3 regions of the Nocardiopsis sp. B62 genome follow, and region 3 is predicted to be linked to each of the others. Evidence: riboswitches for the same ligand, from Rfam matches in the RefSeq annotation. Region 3 holds a riboswitch; each other region holds the start of a gene.
The links. A riboswitch is a leader RNA that binds a small molecule or an ion and turns the genes downstream of it on or off. The one in region 3 is predicted to bind thiamine pyrophosphate.
Positions count from the first base shown of each region.

Region 1: another riboswitch for thiamine pyrophosphate. It lies ahead of KBX21_RS10475 (ECF transporter S component); the one in region 3 lies ahead of thiO (glycine oxidase ThiO).
Region 2: another riboswitch for thiamine pyrophosphate. It lies ahead of thiD (bifunctional hydroxymethylpyrimidine kinase/phosphomethylpyrimidine kinase); the one in region 3 lies ahead of thiO (glycine oxidase ThiO).

Region 1 covers NZ_JAGPXK010000007.1:106,391-112,017, forward strand. The annotation lists gene KBX21_RS10465 (transglycosylase domain-containing protein) at 1-1,059, shown strand, start outside; gene KBX21_RS10470 (glycoside hydrolase family 19 protein) at 1,272-2,159, shown strand; TPP riboswitch at 2,352-2,459, shown strand; gene KBX21_RS10475 (ECF transporter S component) at 2,543-3,184, shown strand; gene KBX21_RS10480 (ABC transporter ATP-binding protein) at 3,188-4,732, shown strand; gene KBX21_RS10485 (energy-coupling factor transporter transmembrane protein EcfT) at 4,756-5,520, shown strand; gene KBX21_RS10490 (enoyl-CoA hydratase-related protein) at 5,568-5,627, shown strand, end outside.
Region 2 covers NZ_JAGPXK010000015.1:70,572-76,198, forward strand. The annotation lists gene KBX21_RS17195 (acyl-CoA synthetase) at 1-1,616, shown strand, start outside; gene KBX21_RS17200 (DUF368 domain-containing protein) at 1,972-2,901, shown strand; TPP riboswitch at 2,990-3,090, shown strand; gene thiD (bifunctional hydroxymethylpyrimidine kinase/phosphomethylpyrimidine kinase) at 3,079-3,882, shown strand; gene KBX21_RS17210 (sodium:alanine symporter family protein) at 3,974-5,419, opposite strand.
Region 3 covers NZ_JAGPXK010000037.1:21,827-27,453, reverse strand. The annotation lists gene KBX21_RS24570 (thiazole synthase) at 1-238, opposite strand, end outside; gene thiS (sulfur carrier protein ThiS) at 242-454, opposite strand; gene thiO (glycine oxidase ThiO) at 457-1,662, opposite strand; TPP riboswitch at 1,661-1,771, opposite strand; gene KBX21_RS24555 (Rv2175c family DNA-binding protein) at 1,891-2,250, shown strand; gene thiE (thiamine phosphate synthase) at 2,317-2,982, shown strand; gene KBX21_RS24545 (zinc-binding dehydrogenase) at 3,437-4,408, opposite strand; gene KBX21_RS24540 (SDR family oxidoreductase) at 4,548-5,441, opposite strand; gene KBX21_RS24535 (DUF418 domain-containing protein) at 5,510-5,627, opposite strand, start outside.

The sequences.
Region 1 (5,627 bases), on a different contig from region 3:
GCCCAGGCGATGATCGAACCCGGCTCCGGCCGGGTGCGCGCCCTGGCCCAGAACCTGAAGTACGGGTTCGACGACGAGGCGGTGGGCACGACCTCCCTCAACCTCGCCGTGGACCAGGCCGACGGCGGCTCCTCCGGTTACCAGGCCGGGTCCACCTTCAAGACGTACACGCTGGCCGCGGCGCTGGAGAAGGGCCTGGGCTACGGGACCAGCTTCTCCTCACCCAAGAGCATGTCCGTCAGCGGGATGTCCGGCTGCGACGGCACCAGGATGTCCGCGTGGAACGTGCGCAACGCCGGTGAGAGCGACGACGGCAGCCACAACATGATCAGCGCGACCAAGGGGTCGGTGAACACCTACTTCGCCCAGCTCCAGAAGCGCGTGGGCCTGTGCGAGACCTCGGAGATGGCGGAGAAGGCCGGAGTGCACCGCGCGGACGGCGCAGACCTCGGGGTGTGGAGCTCCTTCACCCTGGGCGACCAGGAGGTGTCCCCGCTGAACGTGGCCGCCTCCTACGCGACCTTCGCCGCACGCGGTGAGTACTGCGAGCCCCGCCCGGTGCGCTCGGTGACCGAGGAGGGCACCGGCGAGCAGCTCAAGACCACCTCCGAGTGCGAGCGGACGGTCAAGCAGGACGCCGCCGACGGGGTGAACCACCTGCTCCAGCAGACCTTCGACGGGGGCACCGCCAAGGGACTGGACATCGGTCGGCCGGCCGCGGGCAAGACCGGCACCACGGACGGGGCCGCCTACGCCTGGTTCGCCGGGTACACCCCGAACCTCGCCTCCGCCGTGGTCGTGGGCGACGTGCGCGGCGGCGAGCAGAACCCGCTCCAGAGCGTGACGATCGGCGGCCGCTACTACGGGATCGTCTACGGCGGCACCCTGCCCGGTCCGATCTGGCAGGAGAGCATGCGCGGCGCCACCGATCACCTGCCCTCGGACAGTTTCGCGGGGTCGCCCGGAAGCTTCGGCGACCCGAAGACCGAACCGGCGGAGCAGAGGGGCGACGACGGCGACGACGACGGGGGCGGCGACGACGGCGACGAGGAGGCCTAGGGCGTCCGGGGGTCCGCGCCCCGGTCCGGTGGTCGTGCGGGAACGGCGATCACGCGACCGGGGCGCGGACCCGTGTGGCGGGCCTCGCCGTCATCGTGTTCTCACAATCCGTGGTTGGGGATCTTGACAGGTCTAGACCAGCCTTGCTTAGGTGACGTCACCCCCTGCGGCGCGCGGTCGGACGCAGCGCCGCACCCTAGGAGTGTGATCACGTGATCCGACGTCTCCTGAGTCAGCTCGCCGCGCTGGGCGCGATCGCGGCTGTGCTCGTTACCCTCCCCGCCACGGTCGCGCAGGCCGCCACCTGCGCGACCGCCTGGAGCTCCTCCGCCGTCTACACCGGCGGCGGCCAGGTCTCCTTCGAAGGCCGCAACTACACCGCCAAGTGGTGGACGCAGAACGAACGTCCCGGCACCTCGGACGTCTGGTCCGACCAGGGCGCGTGCGGCACCGACGGAGGCGGGGAGCAGCCGGGCCCCAGTGACTTCGTGGTCAGCGAGGCCCAGTTCAACCAGATGTTCCCGAACCGGAACTCCTTCTACACCTACGCCGGCCTCACCGCCGCCCTGAGCTCGTACCCGGGCTTCACCAACACGGGCAGTGTCGAGGTGCAGCGACGGGAGGCGGCCGCGTTCCTCGCCAACGTCAGCCACGAGACCGGTGGACTGGTGCACATCAAGGAGACCAACGAGGCGAACTACCCGCACTACTGCGACTGGGGCCAGCCCTTCGGCTGCCCGGCCGGACAGTCCGCCTACTACGGCAAGGGCCCGATCCAGCTGAGCTGGAACTACAACTACAAGGCCGCTGGTGACGCCCTCGGCATCGACCTTCTGAACAACCCCTACCTGGTCGAGCAGGACGCCGCGATCGCCTGGCGGACCGGACTCTGGTTCTGGAACACCCAGCCCGGCGCCGGAACGATGTCGGGGCACACCGCCATCGTCGGCGGTCACGGCTTCGGCGAGTCGATCCGCTCCATCAACGGCTCGATCGAGTGCAACGGCGGCAACCCGGGACAGGTGCAGAGCCGCATCAACACGTTCACGCACTTCACCCAGATCCTCGGCACCACGACGGGGTCGAACCTGAGCTGCTGACCCCCGGGTGCGTCAGGCACCCGTGACGGCACTCCGAGCGGGGGTGCGACCGGCGACCACCGTCGGGCGCGCCCCCGCTCCGGCGTTCCCGAAGCCGGTCCGAGCCCCTCCGAGACCCCTCCGGGGCCGGTGCGTTCGCGTCCCACAGGTGGGAAGGTCTTCACCAATCGTCACGTTTGCACCATAATGGAGGCAATCCGACAGGGGAGCGCGTGAGCGCTGAGAGTGCGGCACCCGGCCGCAGACCCTTACACACCTGATCTGGGTCATGCCAGCGAAGGAAGTCATAGGAAACCGCCATCGCGGCGTGCGCGTGCGCGCGCCCGGCTGGCGCTCTTGGCCACATGGGCCCTCGTCACCCCGACGAAGGGACATCAACCACCATGAGTACCGAAAGCGACCGTGAGACCGGTCCCGGAACCGCCGCCCGGCCCACGGGCACCGTCCAGGAGGTCCTGGCGAAGTTCCGGAGCTGGCGCACCGTCGACATCGTCGTGGCCGCCGTGATCGGCGTCGCGGTCGGCGTCGTCTTCTGGCTGTGGAACATCGTCTGGTCGGTCACCACACCGCTGTTCGTCGCCTTCCCGCCCGGGCAGGCCGTCGTCTACGGCATGTGGCTGATCTCCGGTGTGCTCGGCGGCCTCATCATCCGCAAGCCCGGAGCGGCCCTGCTGACCTCGATCGCGGCCGCCTCCGTCTCGGCCGTGCTGGGCACCCAGTGGGGGATCATGGTCGTCCTCGACGGCGCCCTCCAGGGGCTGCTGCCCGAGCTGGTCTTCCTCGCCTTCGCCTACCGGCGCTGGAACATGGGCGTGGCCGTGCTCGCAGCCGCCGTCGCCGGGCTCTCCCCGGCCATCCGGGACAACATCGCCTACAACGTCACCTGGCCGATCGAGTACCAGCTCACCTACGGGGTGATCGTGGTCCTCAGTGCGGCGGTCATCGCGGGTGTGGGCGCCCGACTGCTCACCACGGCGCTGGCCCGGGCCGGTGCGCTGGCCCCCTTCCCCTCGGCCAGGGGCTGACCCGTGACCCGACCCGACACAGGCGGTGCGCGCGTCGAACTCTCCGGCTGGGGATGGAAGCACGCGGGCCGCGACGACCACGCCCTGCGCGGGGTGGACCTGACCGTCGAACCGGGGGAGCGGGTCCTGCTGCTCGGCGCCTCGGGCGCGGGCAAGTCCACCCTGCTGCACTCCCTGGCCGGGCTCACCGGTGAGGACGGCGCCATCAGCGGCGAGCAGGAGGGGTCGTTGCTGGTGGACGGTGTCCCCGCCGACCGTGGCCGGGGCGGCGTTGGGCTGGTGAGCCAGGACCCCGAGACCCAGCTCGTGATGGCCCGCGCCGGGGACGACGTCGCCTTCGGGCTGGAGAACCTGGGGGTGGACCCCGGGCTCATCTGGCCGAGGGTCGAGCGCTCCCTGGCGGAGGTCGGCTTCCCCTACGGCCTCCGGCACTCCACGGGCGCGCTCTCCGGCGGCGAGAAGCAGCGTCTGGTGATCGCCGGAGCGCTGGCCATGCGGCCGCGCCTGCTGCTCCTGGACGAACCCACCGCCAACCTCGACCCGGCCGGTGCCTCGCTGGTCCGCGACCTGCTCTCCCGCCTGCTCGGCGAGACCCGGGCCACCCTCGTGCTGGTCGAACACCGGGTGGCCGACGTCGTGGACCTGGTGGACCGGGTGGTGGTGGTCGCACCCGGCGGGGGAGTGATCGCGGACGGCACCCCGGCACGGGTGTTCGCCGAACACGGTCGTTCCCTGGCCGAACAGGGCGTGTGGATCCCCGGCAACGAGCCCGCCCCCGAACTCACGCCCGGACCTGGCGGCGGACTGCTGGTGGAGACCGTGGACGTCACCGCCCGCACCCCCTTCCAGGTGGGCGTGCGCGCCGCGCCCCGGCGCACGGTGCTCGACGACGTGAACGTCACCGTGCGCGCGGGGACCGCGACCGCGCTGACCGGGCCCAACGGGGCTGGCAAGTCCACGCTCCTGACCATGCTGGCCGGGCTGTCCCGCCCACACCGGGGACAGGTGCTGCCGCGCGGTCCGCTGGCCGAGTCGGACCGGCGTCCGCTGGTTCGCTGGCCTGCACGCCGTCTGGCCCGCCACGTGGGCACGGTCTTCCAGCACGCCGAGGACCAGTTCGTCACCGCCACGGTCCGCGACGAACTCCGCTTCGCGCCGCTGCGGGCCGGGATGGGAGAGGCCGAGACCGACGCCTGGGTGGGCGAACTGATGGAGCGGCTGCGGCTCACCAGGTTGGCCGAGGTGCACCCCTACACGCTCTCCGGCGGCGAGAAGCGGCGCCTCTCGGTGGCGACCGCGCTCAGCTCCGGTCCCTCACACGCCCCGGACCTGCTGGTGCTGGACGAACCCACCTTCGGCCAGGACACCCGGACCTGGACGGAGCTGGTGGAGCTGCTCGGCGTCCTGCGCGCCGAGGGGCGGGCCGTGGTCATGGCCACCCACGACGAGCTCCTCCTGCGCCGTCTGACGGACGTGGAGGTGCGGGTGGCCGACGGGCGCGCGGCGCCCGTCGAGACGGCTGCCACGGCACGAGAGGGGGACGTGTGAGTTCCCAGGTCTCGCATCGCTCCATGGGAGGGGACACCCTCACCCTGGACGTGCCCGAGGGCGGCGGCGCCCGCTACTGGCTCACCAGCCTGAACCCGGCCGCCAAGCTCCTGGCCGCACTGGCGATCGGGATCGGACTGATCCCGGCGGTGGACGCCGTCACCGGCGGAGTCGTGCTGCTCGCGGTGCTGCTCACGGTGCCGTTCAGCGGAGTGGACCGGCGCACACTGCTGATCCTGGGCGGACCGTTCCTGCTCATGGGGCTCAGCAGCGGCGCGGTCAACTACCTGTACGGCGAGCACGGCCTGGAGGGAGCCGTGGGCGCGGCGGTGCGCCTGCTGGCCATCGCCCTGCCTGGCCTGCTCGCCGCGATCAGCAGCGACCCCACGGAGATGTCCGACGGCCTCGTGCAGCGCCTCCGGGTGCCGGAACGCCCCGCCATGGGCGTGCTCGCGGCGCTGCGGCTCATCCCGCTGCTCGCCGACCAGTGGCGGACCATCACACTGGCCCGCCGGGCACGGGGCCTGGAAGCCGGGCGCAACCCGCTGCGGGTCGTCTCGTTGTTCTTCGGGCGGCTCTTCGCGCTACTGGTGCGATCCATCCGGACCGGGATGCTGCTGGCCACCGCGATGGACGCGCGCGCCTTCGGCACGGGATCCCGCACGCACGCGCGGTACAGCCACTGGCGGGCGGCCGACACCCTCCTCCTGGTGGGCACCGCCCTGCTGCTGGTCGCCGCCTACATCCTGTCGGCCCGCCTGGGGACCCTGGTGCTGCTCTTCCGCTGACCCGGGTGGTTAGGTAAGCAGCGGACACTGACGTCGAAGCGAAGCAGGTGGAGAACGTGAGCGAGTTCGTGCGCGTCGAGGCCGACCCGGAGAACCCCGGAGTGGCC
Region 2 (5,627 bases), on a different contig from region 3:
CGCTGGTCGCCGGACCCCGCCGCCTCACCTACCGCGCCCTGCTCGACCGTTCCACCCGGCTGGCCCGGCACCTGGTCACCACCGGTGTGCGCCCCGGGGAGAACGTCGCGATCCTGTCGTTCAACCGCGCGGAGTGGGTGGAGTCGTTCCTGGGCGTGCTGCGCGCGGGCGCGGTGCCGGTGAACGTCAACTACCGGTACGTGGCGGGCGAGCTCCGGCACGTGCTCTCGGACTCGCACGCGGTGGCGTTGATCGCCGAGGACTCCCTGGCCACGACTGTGGCGGCGGTCCGCTCAGACCTGCCGCGCCTTCGGCACGTGCTCCTGCTGGAGGACGGCGCGGAGCGCGACGCCTCGCTGGACGGCGCGGACTACGAGGAGGCGCTCGCCGCGCACGGCCCCGACTCCGAGCACGGCGCGGTGGAGTTGCCCGGGACCAGTGGTGACGACCACTACCTGCTGTACACCGGGGGCACCACCGGCTACCCCAAGGGCGTCCTGTGGCGCCAGGCGGACGTCTTCCGCGCCGCCGTGGAGCGGCGCGAACCGGGAGCCCCCCGCGCCGGGACCCCTCTGGACGTTGCCGGACGCGCCGCGCGCTGCTTCCCTCTGCGCATGCTCGTGCTGGGTCCGCTCATGCACGCGGCCGGGCAGTGGAACGCGCTGAGCATGCTGCTGTGCGGCAAGAGCGTGGTGCTGTCCACGGACCGCAGTTTCCGCGCGGACCGCGTGCTGGAGCTGGCGCACCGCGAGGGCGTGCACGCCGTTCAGCTGGTGGGCGACGCGATGGCCCGACCTCTGGCAAGGCACCTGCTCACCGAGCCGGACCTGTGTCCCGACCTCACTTCGGTGCGCTCCGGCGGAACCCCGCTCACCCCCTCGGTGCGCGGGCTGTGGCGGGCCTGGCGCGAGGACGTCGCCCTGGCCGACGCCTACGGCGGATCGGAGACGGGTGTGTGCGGTTCGGCCACCGCCCCCGACGAGCACACGAGCGTGGCGGACTCCACCGACCGGCGCAGTTTCACCATGGGTGGGAGCATCGCCGTGCTCGACGGCGCCCTGCGGCCGCTTCCGCCCGGGTCGGTCGAGGTCGGTCGGATCGCCCGGACCGGCCGGATCCCGCTGGGCTACTACAACGATCCGATCGCCACCGCGCGCACGTTCCCCACGGACGGTGAGGGGCGTCGCTGGGCACTGTCGGGTGACTACGGCACGCGGGCAGGCGACGGTTCCATCATGCTGTTGGGCAGGGGCAGCGTGGTGATCAACACCGCCGGGGAGAAGGTCTACCCCGAGGAGGTGGAGGCCGTGCTGAAGGCGCACCCCTCGGTGGAGGACGTGATCGTGGTGCCCGCCCCGGACGAGCGACTCGGGCAGAGGGTGACGGCGCTGGTGTCCCTGGCCTCCGGTTCCGCCCCGGACGAGGGTGCGCTGCGGGCGCACTGCCGGGTGCGTCTGGCCGGGTTCAAGGTGCCCCGGACCGTGCACTTCGTGGACCGCGTGCGGCGCACGGCGGTGGGCAAACAGGACTATCGCTGGGCCGCTTCGGTGGCCGGTGAGGACCCGTCCGCGCCCGCCGTTCCGAGCTCGCACCTGTCCGGTTCGCTCCGGAACTGATGCCGTGCTCCGCGGCCCCTTCGTCACGATCTGTTTTCGGACTAAGGACCGTGCGGGCTGATACCTGGCCAAAACCCCGGTTCTCGGGGCGCTCGGACGCCTTCACCCCGTCCGGCGCCGCTAGAATTGGCGCTGCCCGGCCCGGGGCCTGACGGCGCTCCTCCCCCATCGCACGGCCCGGGCGGCAAACATCCGCGCGGCCGGACATCGGACCGGTGGAGGTCGTCCCCGCGACCCGCGCGGTACAAGCACCCCTTTGACCCCGCCGGTCGAGCGCTCACGCGCGACCGGTGGCCCCATCAGGACGGAGGACGGCGCCCCCTCCCGGGAAGCTCCCGGGCCCGCGCCCGACAACATGGCCAAGTCAGTAGGCTCCTACATCTTCAACGCGGTGCGCGGCGGGGCCGTCGGCACCTCCGAGGCTCTGCCCGGCATCAGCGGCGGCACGGTCGCACTGATGGTCGGCCTCTACGACAAGCTGATCGGTGGCGCGGGCCACGTGGTCAGCGGCATCAAGCGCTACGTCACGGACGTGCCCCGGGGGCGTGGCAAGGAGCGGGCCCAGGAGCAGTTCCGCCAGGTGGACTGGAGCGTCCTCGTCCCCGCCCTCATCGGCATGGGCGTCGCACTCATCCTGGCCGCCATCTTCCTCGCCCCGCTGGTGGAGGTCTACGAGCAGTACGCCTACGCGCTGTTCTTCGGCCTGGTCCTGGCCTGCCTGTGGATCCCCTACACCGGTGCGGGCAAGAAGTGGAAGGCCTGGCACTACGGGGTCGCCCTCGTCTTCGCCGTGCTCGCCTTCCTGCTCACCGGACTGCCCGGCGCCAACCTGCCCACCCACCCGGTGATCGTCTTCTTCGCCGCGGCCGTCGCGATCTGCGCCCTGGTGCTGCCGGGCCTGTCGGGCTCGTTCATCCTGCTGACCCTGGGCCTGTACGAGCCGACCATGGCCGCCCTGCGCGGGGCCGACCTGCCCTACATCACGGTCTTCGTGCTCGGCATGATCACCGGCCTGGCCCTGTTCGTGAAGGTGCTCCAGTTCCTGCTGGAGAACCACCACCACATCACCCTCGTGGTGCTCACCGGTCTGATGGCCGGTTCGCTGCGTGCGCTGTGGCCGTGGCAGGACGAGAACCGCGACCTGCTTCCGATGACCGACGTCCCCGTGACGATCGCCTTCGCCGTCGGCGGCTTCGTGGTGGTCGTCGGCATGATCATCTGGGAGCAGCGCAAGCACGCCCAGCAGGCGCGGGTGGAGACCCACCACCACAACGTCACCGTCTGACCGCGCGCGGAGGGACGGTCCGCCCCGGCGGACCGTCCACTACAGTCGGAAACACCACAAACCAACAGTGATGCCGGGGCCGCGAGGCCCCGGTGGCGCGGGGTGCCGGAGAGACTCCTCCCGGCTGAGAGCACACCCGTCGAACCTGCCCTAGTTCGTACTAGCGAAGGAACGCCAATGAGCGCGTACAACGTCGTGTCCATCGCCGGAAGCGACCCCAGCGGGGGTGCCGGTGTCCAGGCCGACCTGAAGTCGTTCTCCGCCCACGGGGTCTTCGGGATGACCGTGGTGACGGCGTTGACCGCCCAGTCCACACGCGGGGTCACCGGGGTACACGGTGTCCCCGCGTCCTTCGTCACCGACCAGATGGACACCCTGTTCACCGACGCGACCGTGCACGCGGTCAAGGTGGGGATGCTGTCCACGTCCGAGGTCACCGAGGCCGTCGCGGCCGCCGTGGACCGCTACGAACTGCCGAACGTGGTCGTGGATCCCGTGATGGTGGCCAAGAGCGGTGACCGCCTCCTGGAGAGGTCGGCGATCGAGGCGCTGCGCACCGTCCTGCTGCCGCGCGCCGACCTTCTCACCCCCAACCTTCCCGAGGCCGCCGACCTGCTCGGCGAGACCGAGGCCACCAGCCTGAAGGAGATGCGCGGGCAGGCCGAACGCCTCCTCGAACTCGGTCCGCGCCGCGTCCTGCTCAAGGGCGGCCACCTGCCCGGTGAGGAGAGCGTCGACCTGCTGGTCGACGGGGTCTCGGAGCCGGTGGAGTTCCGGTCCGAACGCGTGGCCACCCGCAACACCCACGGCACCGGCTGCACCCTCTCCTCCTCGATCGCCGCCCTGCTCCCCCAGCGTCCGGACGCGGTGACCGCCGTGGCCGACGCCAAGGCCTACCTGACCGAGGCCCTGCGCCGCGCCGACGAGATCGACGCCGGCGGCGGCCAGGGGCCGGTGCACCACTTCCACGCCTGGTGGTAGCGGACCGGCGCCACGCGAAGGGGGGACCGGCCGTTGCGGCCGGTCCCCCCTTGTCGTCGGCCCGGGGACCCGTCCCCCGGCCGAGCGCGGACTACTTGTTGACGTCGTCCATGATCACGTCCGGGTTCCGCCACTCGGGGTGGCCGAAGAACTTCCGTGTCTCCGCGACCACCACCGGGGAGAGCAGGATCAGACCCACCAGGTTGGGCAGCGCCATCAGACCGTTGGCGATGTCGCTGAACAGCCAGACCGACTCGATGCTGGCGGTCGCGCCGACGTAGACGACCGCGATGAAGACCAGCCGGTAGGGCAGGACCAGGAAGCGCTTGCCCTTGGCCAGGTACACCATGCAGCGTTCACCGTAGTACGACCAGCCGAGGATGGTCGTGTACGCGAAGATCGCCACCGCGCAGGCGATGAAGACCACGCCGAAGGAGCCCAGGGCCGGGCTGAGCTGGCCCAGGCCCTGCTCCATCGAACCGGAGGTGAGCAGGACACCCTTGTTGTCCGGGTCGTACCCGGCGCTCTCGGGGGCGTTCCACAGGCCGGAGGTGATGATCATCAGGGCGGTCAGGGTGACCATGATGATCGTGTCGATGAAGGTCTGCGTCATCGACACCATGGCCTGCCGGACCGGCTGGGTGGTCTTGGCCGAGGCGGCGGCGATGGCGCCGGTGCCCAGACCGGACTCGTTGGAGAAGATGCCCCGGGCGACACCGGTGCGGATGACCAGCATGAGCGCGGCACCCGCGAATCCGCCCGCGGCGGAGGTCCCGGTGAACGCGTCGGTGAAGACGAGCTGGAAGGCGGGGAGCAGCTGGTCCCAGTTGATCATCAGGACCAGCAGGTTCATGAAGATGAACCCGATGATCATGAACGGCACGATCGCGGAGGCGAACCGGCCGATGCTCTTGATGCCGCCGAGGATGACGATGGCGACGAGGACCATCAGGACGACACCGATGATGCGGGGGTCGATGCCGGTGATGTTGTTGATGGAGCTGGAGACGGCCTCCGCCTGGGTGCCGTTGCCGATGCCGAAGGCGGCGATGGCGCCGAAGACCGCGAAGGCCCCGCCGAGGAAGACGCCGAGGCCGCCGGGCAGACCGTGGCGGAGGTAGTACATCGGGCCGCCGGCCTGCTCGCCCTTCTCGTCCCTGGTCCGGTACTTGACCCCCAGGAGCGCCTCGCTGTACTTGGTGGCCATGCCCACGAGGCCGGTGACCCACATCCAGAACAGGGCGCCCGGGCCGCCGATCCCGATGGCCAGACCGACACCGGCGATGTTGCCGACGCCGACGGTGGCCGCCAGGGCCGTGCTGAGCGCCTGGTAGTGCGAGATGTCGCCCTCGGCCTGGTCGTGGTCCTCCTTCCGCCGGACCAAGGCGAGCCAGAGCGCGTGGCCGAGCTTGGTGAACTGGAGCAGTCTCAACCTGACGGTCAGGAAGACACCGGTCAGGAGCAACAGGGGAATGAGGACGTACGGTCCCCAGATGATCTCCGACAGGACGCCGGCCATCTCTAGGAGGTGGTCCACTGAGGACCTCTCTTTCGGTGATTGCATGGGGTAGGGGGAACCAGCGGTGATGGGGGAACCAGGGCCCTCGGAAACACGTTGGAATCGGTGGGCACTACTCGGTATCGGGAAAGAATGGCACTGACGCGTAACAAACAAATCACGTGAGGTCAGAATGCGCGTTACGACTCATGAACGCACACTCGACCCTCCGATCGCGTCAGTCACA
Region 3 (5,627 bases):
GGATGCCGTTGCGGTCCAGGACGTCCCACACCGACCCCTGGGTGCCCGGGCTGATCCGGCGCATCGCCACGGTGGTGAGTTCGGTCCCCGACGCCAGGAGCGCCTCCTCCAGGACCTCCAGGGAGGGCGCCCCGCCGGTACCGGTGATGAGGCGGGAGCCGAAGGAGACCCCCGCGATGACGAGCGGGTCCTCCGGGGCGCTTTCCGCGACGGTCACGGACTCGTGCGTCTGTGTCATGGTTCAGCCTCCCTGTACGGCGGTGAGGACGTCCACGCGGTCGCCCGCGCGGAGCGCGGTGTCCGTCCAGGCAGTGCGGCGCACCACCTCGTCGTTGACCGCGACGGCGATCCCCCCGGGGACGGCGCCGTCCCCGGCGTCGGTGAGCGCGCGCACGACCCCGTCCACGGTGGTCGCCGCGCTGTCCTGGGCCTGTCCGTTGATGATCAGTTCCACTGCTACTCCCACGTCTGCTCACGCGTCCATCTGCTGGCTGCGAACCGGCGCGCGTACGGGGGCAGCGCGCCGGTGGTGAGGGCCTCGGCCATGACCTCCCCGGTCACCGGGGCCAGCAGGACCCCGTGCCGGAAGTGCCCGGCGGCCAGGTGTAGTCCGGGGACCCGGGTCGGGCCCAGGAGGGGTTCGTTGTCGGGTGAGCCCGGCCGCAGCCCCACACAGGTCTCGACGACCTCCAGCTCGCTCACCCCCGGGACGAGTTCGCGCGCGTCCCGCAGGACCTGCCAGAGCCCGCCCACCGTCAGGGAGGTGTCGTGGCCCATTTCCTCCTGGGTGGCGCCGACGATCACCTCGCCGTCCGCGCGGGGCACCAGGTAGACGGGGAACCCGCGCACCAGGCCGCGCACGGTGCGGGTGACCAGCGGTGGTTCCCCCGCGGGGACCCGGGCGCGCAACAGTTGCCCCTTGACCGGGCGCAGCGGCGGCACCACGGGTTCGGGCACCCGCACCCGGTCGCCCCAGCACCCGGCGGCGAGCACCACCTGTTCGGCGGGTAGCGCGGAGCCGTCGGCCAGGCGCACGCCCAGTCGCGCCCCGTCGGGGCCGGGGGAGGCGACCTCCTCCGCGTACCCGGAGACCTCGCGCACGCCCGCGCGCTCCCCGGCCCGGGCCAGGGCCAGGAGCAGGGCGCGCGGGTTCACGGAGTGGTCCTCGGGGGCCAGTACCCCGCCGCGCACGCCGGGCGCGAGGGTGGGTTCGAGGCGGCGGCACTCGCGGCTGGTCAGCCGTTGAGTGGGGATGCCCAGGCGTTCCTGGAGGGCGTGCAGGTCGGTGAGGACGGCCAGGTCGTCGCTGTCGAAGGCGACCAGGAGGGTGCCGGTGCGGCGGTGGCCGACGTCGACCCCGCTGGCCTCCTCCAGTTCGGCGACGAAGTCGTCGTACAGGCGCGCGGAGCGCACCCCGATCTCCATCAGCTCCTCCTCACCGAAGACCGCCTCGGTGGCGGGGGTGAGCATGCCCGCGGCGACGGTCGAGGAGGCGCGGGCGGCGGAGGGTTCGGTGACGGGGTCGGGTTCGACGAGGGTGACGGCGAGGCCGCGCTGGGCGGCCCGCCAGGCGGTGACCCGGCCGACGACACCGCCGCCGACCACGACCACGGTAGTGGTGGGATGAATCGTCTTCTGCGGGGGAACGTCGTTGGTGCGCACGGCGCCGTGTTCCACTCCCTTCGCCGGTATGACCCGGATCAGGTTCGTGCGGTCGGAGGCCGCGAGCCTCCCTCTCAGCCGGGTCCACCCGGCTCCCGCGGGACATGTCTGTCCACCCATCGTAGGACAACCCGTCCGGACCGGCCGTGGCGGGGATCTCCCAGGCAGGGAGCCCCCAGGGCGGCGCGATGGTCTCCGGGGCCCGGTCGGGTGTGGCAGATTGGTGAGGTGACACAAAGCGATCGTGAACTCGACGAACTCGTCGGCGAATGGCTGACCCTGCGTGAGGCGGCCGCCCCGCTGGGCGTGAGCCCCAACCGCATCAAGACCCTCATCCGCGAGAACCGCCTGATGGGCGTGGTGCGTGGTGGTGAGCTCTCCATTCCCGCCGCCTTTCTGGACGGCCAGGACCTGGTCAAGGGCCTGCCGGGCACCATCGTGCTGCTGACCGACGCCGGATTCTCCACCGGGGAGGCCCTGCGTTGGCTGTTCACCCCGGACGACACCCTGCCGGGCACGCCGATCCAGGCCATGCGCGAGAACCGGGGCACCGAGGTCCGCCGCCGGGCGCAGGGCATGGCCTTCTGAGCCGTCCACGGCCCGGGGACGCACCACCTCGGTGACGTCCCCGGGCCGTTGGTTATGGTGGGGCGCGTGAGGACGAGCCACGGAACCAGCCTGCGCGAGCGCCTGGACGCATCCCTTCTGTACCTGTGCACCGACGCCCGGACCGGGAGCGGTGATCTCGCGGAGTTCGCGGACGCCGCCCTGTCCGGCGGTGTGGACATCATCCAGCTCCGGGACAAGGGGCTGGAGGCGCGCGGGGAACTGGCCGCCCTGGAAGTCCTGAGGGAGGCGTGCGAACGCCACGGCGCCCTGCTCGCGGTCAACGACCGCGCCGACATCGCCCGCGCGGTGCGCGCCGACGTACTGCACCTGGGCCAGCGCGACCTGCCGGTACCCCTGGCCCGCGACGTCATCGGCGCCGACCCCCTGATCGGCCGCTCCAACAACGACCCCGAGGCCGCCGCGCGATCGGCGGAGGAACCCGGGAGCGACTACTTCTGCGTGGGCCCGACCTGGGCGACCCCGACCAAGCCGGGACGCCCGGCGGCCGGGCTCGAACTGGTGGAACGCGCGGCCGCGCTGGGCACCGACCGGCCCTGGTTCGCGATCGGCGGCATCGACCTGGAGAACGTGGACCGGGTGCTGGACGCCGGGGCCACCCGCGTGGTCGTGGTGCGCGCCGTCACCGAGGCGCAGGACCCGCGAGCGGCAGCCAGCGCCCTCAAGGCCAAGCTCACCGCGCGACTCGCCTGAACGAACACCGACGGCCCCGGGACCCCGCACGGGACCGGGGTCGCTCCATGCCCCGCCCCTCCCAGGGGCGTCTTCGAGCCGGCGACCGCACGGGGCCAGGGCGTGGTTCTCGGGTGCCTTCGCCGACGGCGGCCTGGCCGCCAGCGCACCGTAGGAGTTGGTGGGGCGGTGGTGGGCGACGTCGGGGCGGATCGATCCAGAAGAAGGGCCCTGTGTGTCCCCTCTTGGACGCACCGCCGGTGGCGGCGCGGCCGCCATCGATGTGAGCGTCCGTCTCCCCTGCTGTGCGCTGCCACGCGGGCTCCGCGGTGTCGCACGGTGGGACCCGACCGGGTGGCTGTCCGAGCTTCAACGGCGCACAGGCACATCCCGGTGGTGACGCGAGGACACCGGGCCGCAGGCGTCCGTCGAGGTTGGCGGCGGGTGGCGGGCGGGAGGAATGGTCCGGCACGACTCAGGGGACCAGGAGCACCTTTCCCGGCACACGGCGGCCCTCAAGAGCGGCGTGTGCCTCGGCGGCCCGCTCCAGCGGCAGGATCAGCCCCACGTGCGGCCGCAGGTGTCCGGCCCGCGCCTCCTCCAGTGCGAGCCTGGTGAGGTCGCCTCGGTCCGTTCCCGGCCGCGCCTGCATCTCGTTCAGACCCATGGCGGTGATCCCGCGCCGCTCGGCCTCGGCCGTGTCCACCTCGGCGAACGAGCCTCCGGCCGTGCCGTAGCTGAGGAACCGGCCGCCGTCGGCCACCGCCCCGAAGGAGGCCGATCCCAGCTCACCGCCGGCCCCGTCGATCACCACGGCGGCCCCGGCGCCGCCGGTGATCCCGCGCACCCGGTCCAGCCAGCCCGGCTGCGAGTAGTCCACGGCCTCCTCCGCTCCGAGGGACCGGGCCAGCGCCAGCTTCTCCGCGCCCCGGGCGGCGCCGATCACCCGGGCCCCCGCGAGACGGGCGAGTTGCACGACCAGGCTGCCCGCCCCGCCGGTGGCGGCCAGGACCAGGACCCAGGCATCCGGACCGAAGCGGGCGGCCCGCTCCAGCATCATCGCGGTCGCCCCGTCGACCATCAGGGCCAGGGCGTCGAGGGGGCGCAGCTCCTCGGGGACCCGGAGCAGCCCCTCGGCCGGGACGGTGACGCGATCGGCGTATCCGCCGTCGTCCGTGCGGGTGAGGACCCGCGTGCCCGTCCAGGCCGGGTCGCTGCCGGGGCCGACCGAGGTGACCCGGCCGACCACGCTGCCCCCGGGCACGTAGGGCGGGGCCTGGGGGAAGTGGCCCTGTGCGGCGCCGCTGCGGATCAGGGTGTCGAGGTAGATCACGTTGGCCGCCCCGACCTCGACCAGCACCTCGCCGGGGCCGGGTTCGGGGTCGGGTAGCTCCCGCGTCACCAGGACCTCCGGGCCACCGAACTCGTCCACTCGCACCGCGCGCATCTCCACCACTCTCCTTCGGCGGGGGAGTGTCCCCCGGAGCCAAGACTGGTTCCTCAACGAATGTTGAGGTCAAGGGCCGCCGTCCCGGACAAGGGGAACCGCCGCGCCGGGGGCACGGCGGTGGCGGGGGAGGGGGCGGTCAGCCCCCGACGTGGGAGAGGGCGCTCGGATGGCGGCGCAGGAACCCCTCGATGGACTGCGCCGGGTGCCCGGTCAGGTCGGGAACGACGGGCGAGACCACGTCCAGCTCCCCGGCGGCGATGGCGGCGTACGAGGAGGCCCAGCCCTCGATCGCCCACTCGGCGGCCCCGCTCGGACGACGCGATTCCAGGGCCTCCTCCCAGGTCTCGGGCACGTACCGGACGCTCCGCCCGGTCAACCGGCCCAGCTTCTCCACGGTGGCGCCCACCGACAACGACTCCGGCCCGGTCACGTCGTGTGTCCTGCCCTCCGAGGCCGCCGCCACCACCGGATCGGTCAGCACGGCCGCGGCGACGTCGGCCACGTCGTCGCGCGAGACCCACGCGACCCGGCCCTCCCCGGCCGGGCCGCGCACCACGCCCTTCTCGTCCACCCAACGGGGCAGCAGGTCCAGGTACAGGCTGGGTCTCAGGAACGTGTGGGACACACCCGTCGACCGGATGTGGGCCTCCGTGTAGAAGTGCGTGCGGGCGAACGTGAACGTGGACGCCGGGCCCGCGCCCAGGAACGACAGATAGACGATCCGTGACACACCGGCGCGGACCGCCCCGTCCACGGCGCTCAGATGGGCCTCCACCCGGTCCTCGGACTCCGTCGCCGAGACCAGGAAGAGCGTGTCCACGCCACGACAGGCCTTCTCGAAGGCGGCTGTGTCCTCGTAGACCGCCATCGCCGCGCTGCTCTCCGGGTACTCCGGAGCCCGGTTGATGTCGCGCACGATGAGGCGCTGAGCCAGTCCGAGCCGTGCGATCCGGGCGGCCACACGCCCGCCCAGCGCACCGGTGGCCCCGGTCACCCCTATGGTGTGGTTTGTCATGTGATCGTCGCCCATGGAAACCCATCCTGGGGTACGAGTGTCCACCGGTCGCTGACCGGCGCGCCCCTTTTTGCGCCCCCCGGTCAGGCGCTGGTGCGCTCTTGGTGCTCGTCCGCCCGGGGCGGTCCGGAGGGCTCCGCGACCGCCCTCGTCGAACGCCGGTAGGACAGCTTGCGCAGCAGCACCTCGGCCGGTCCGCGT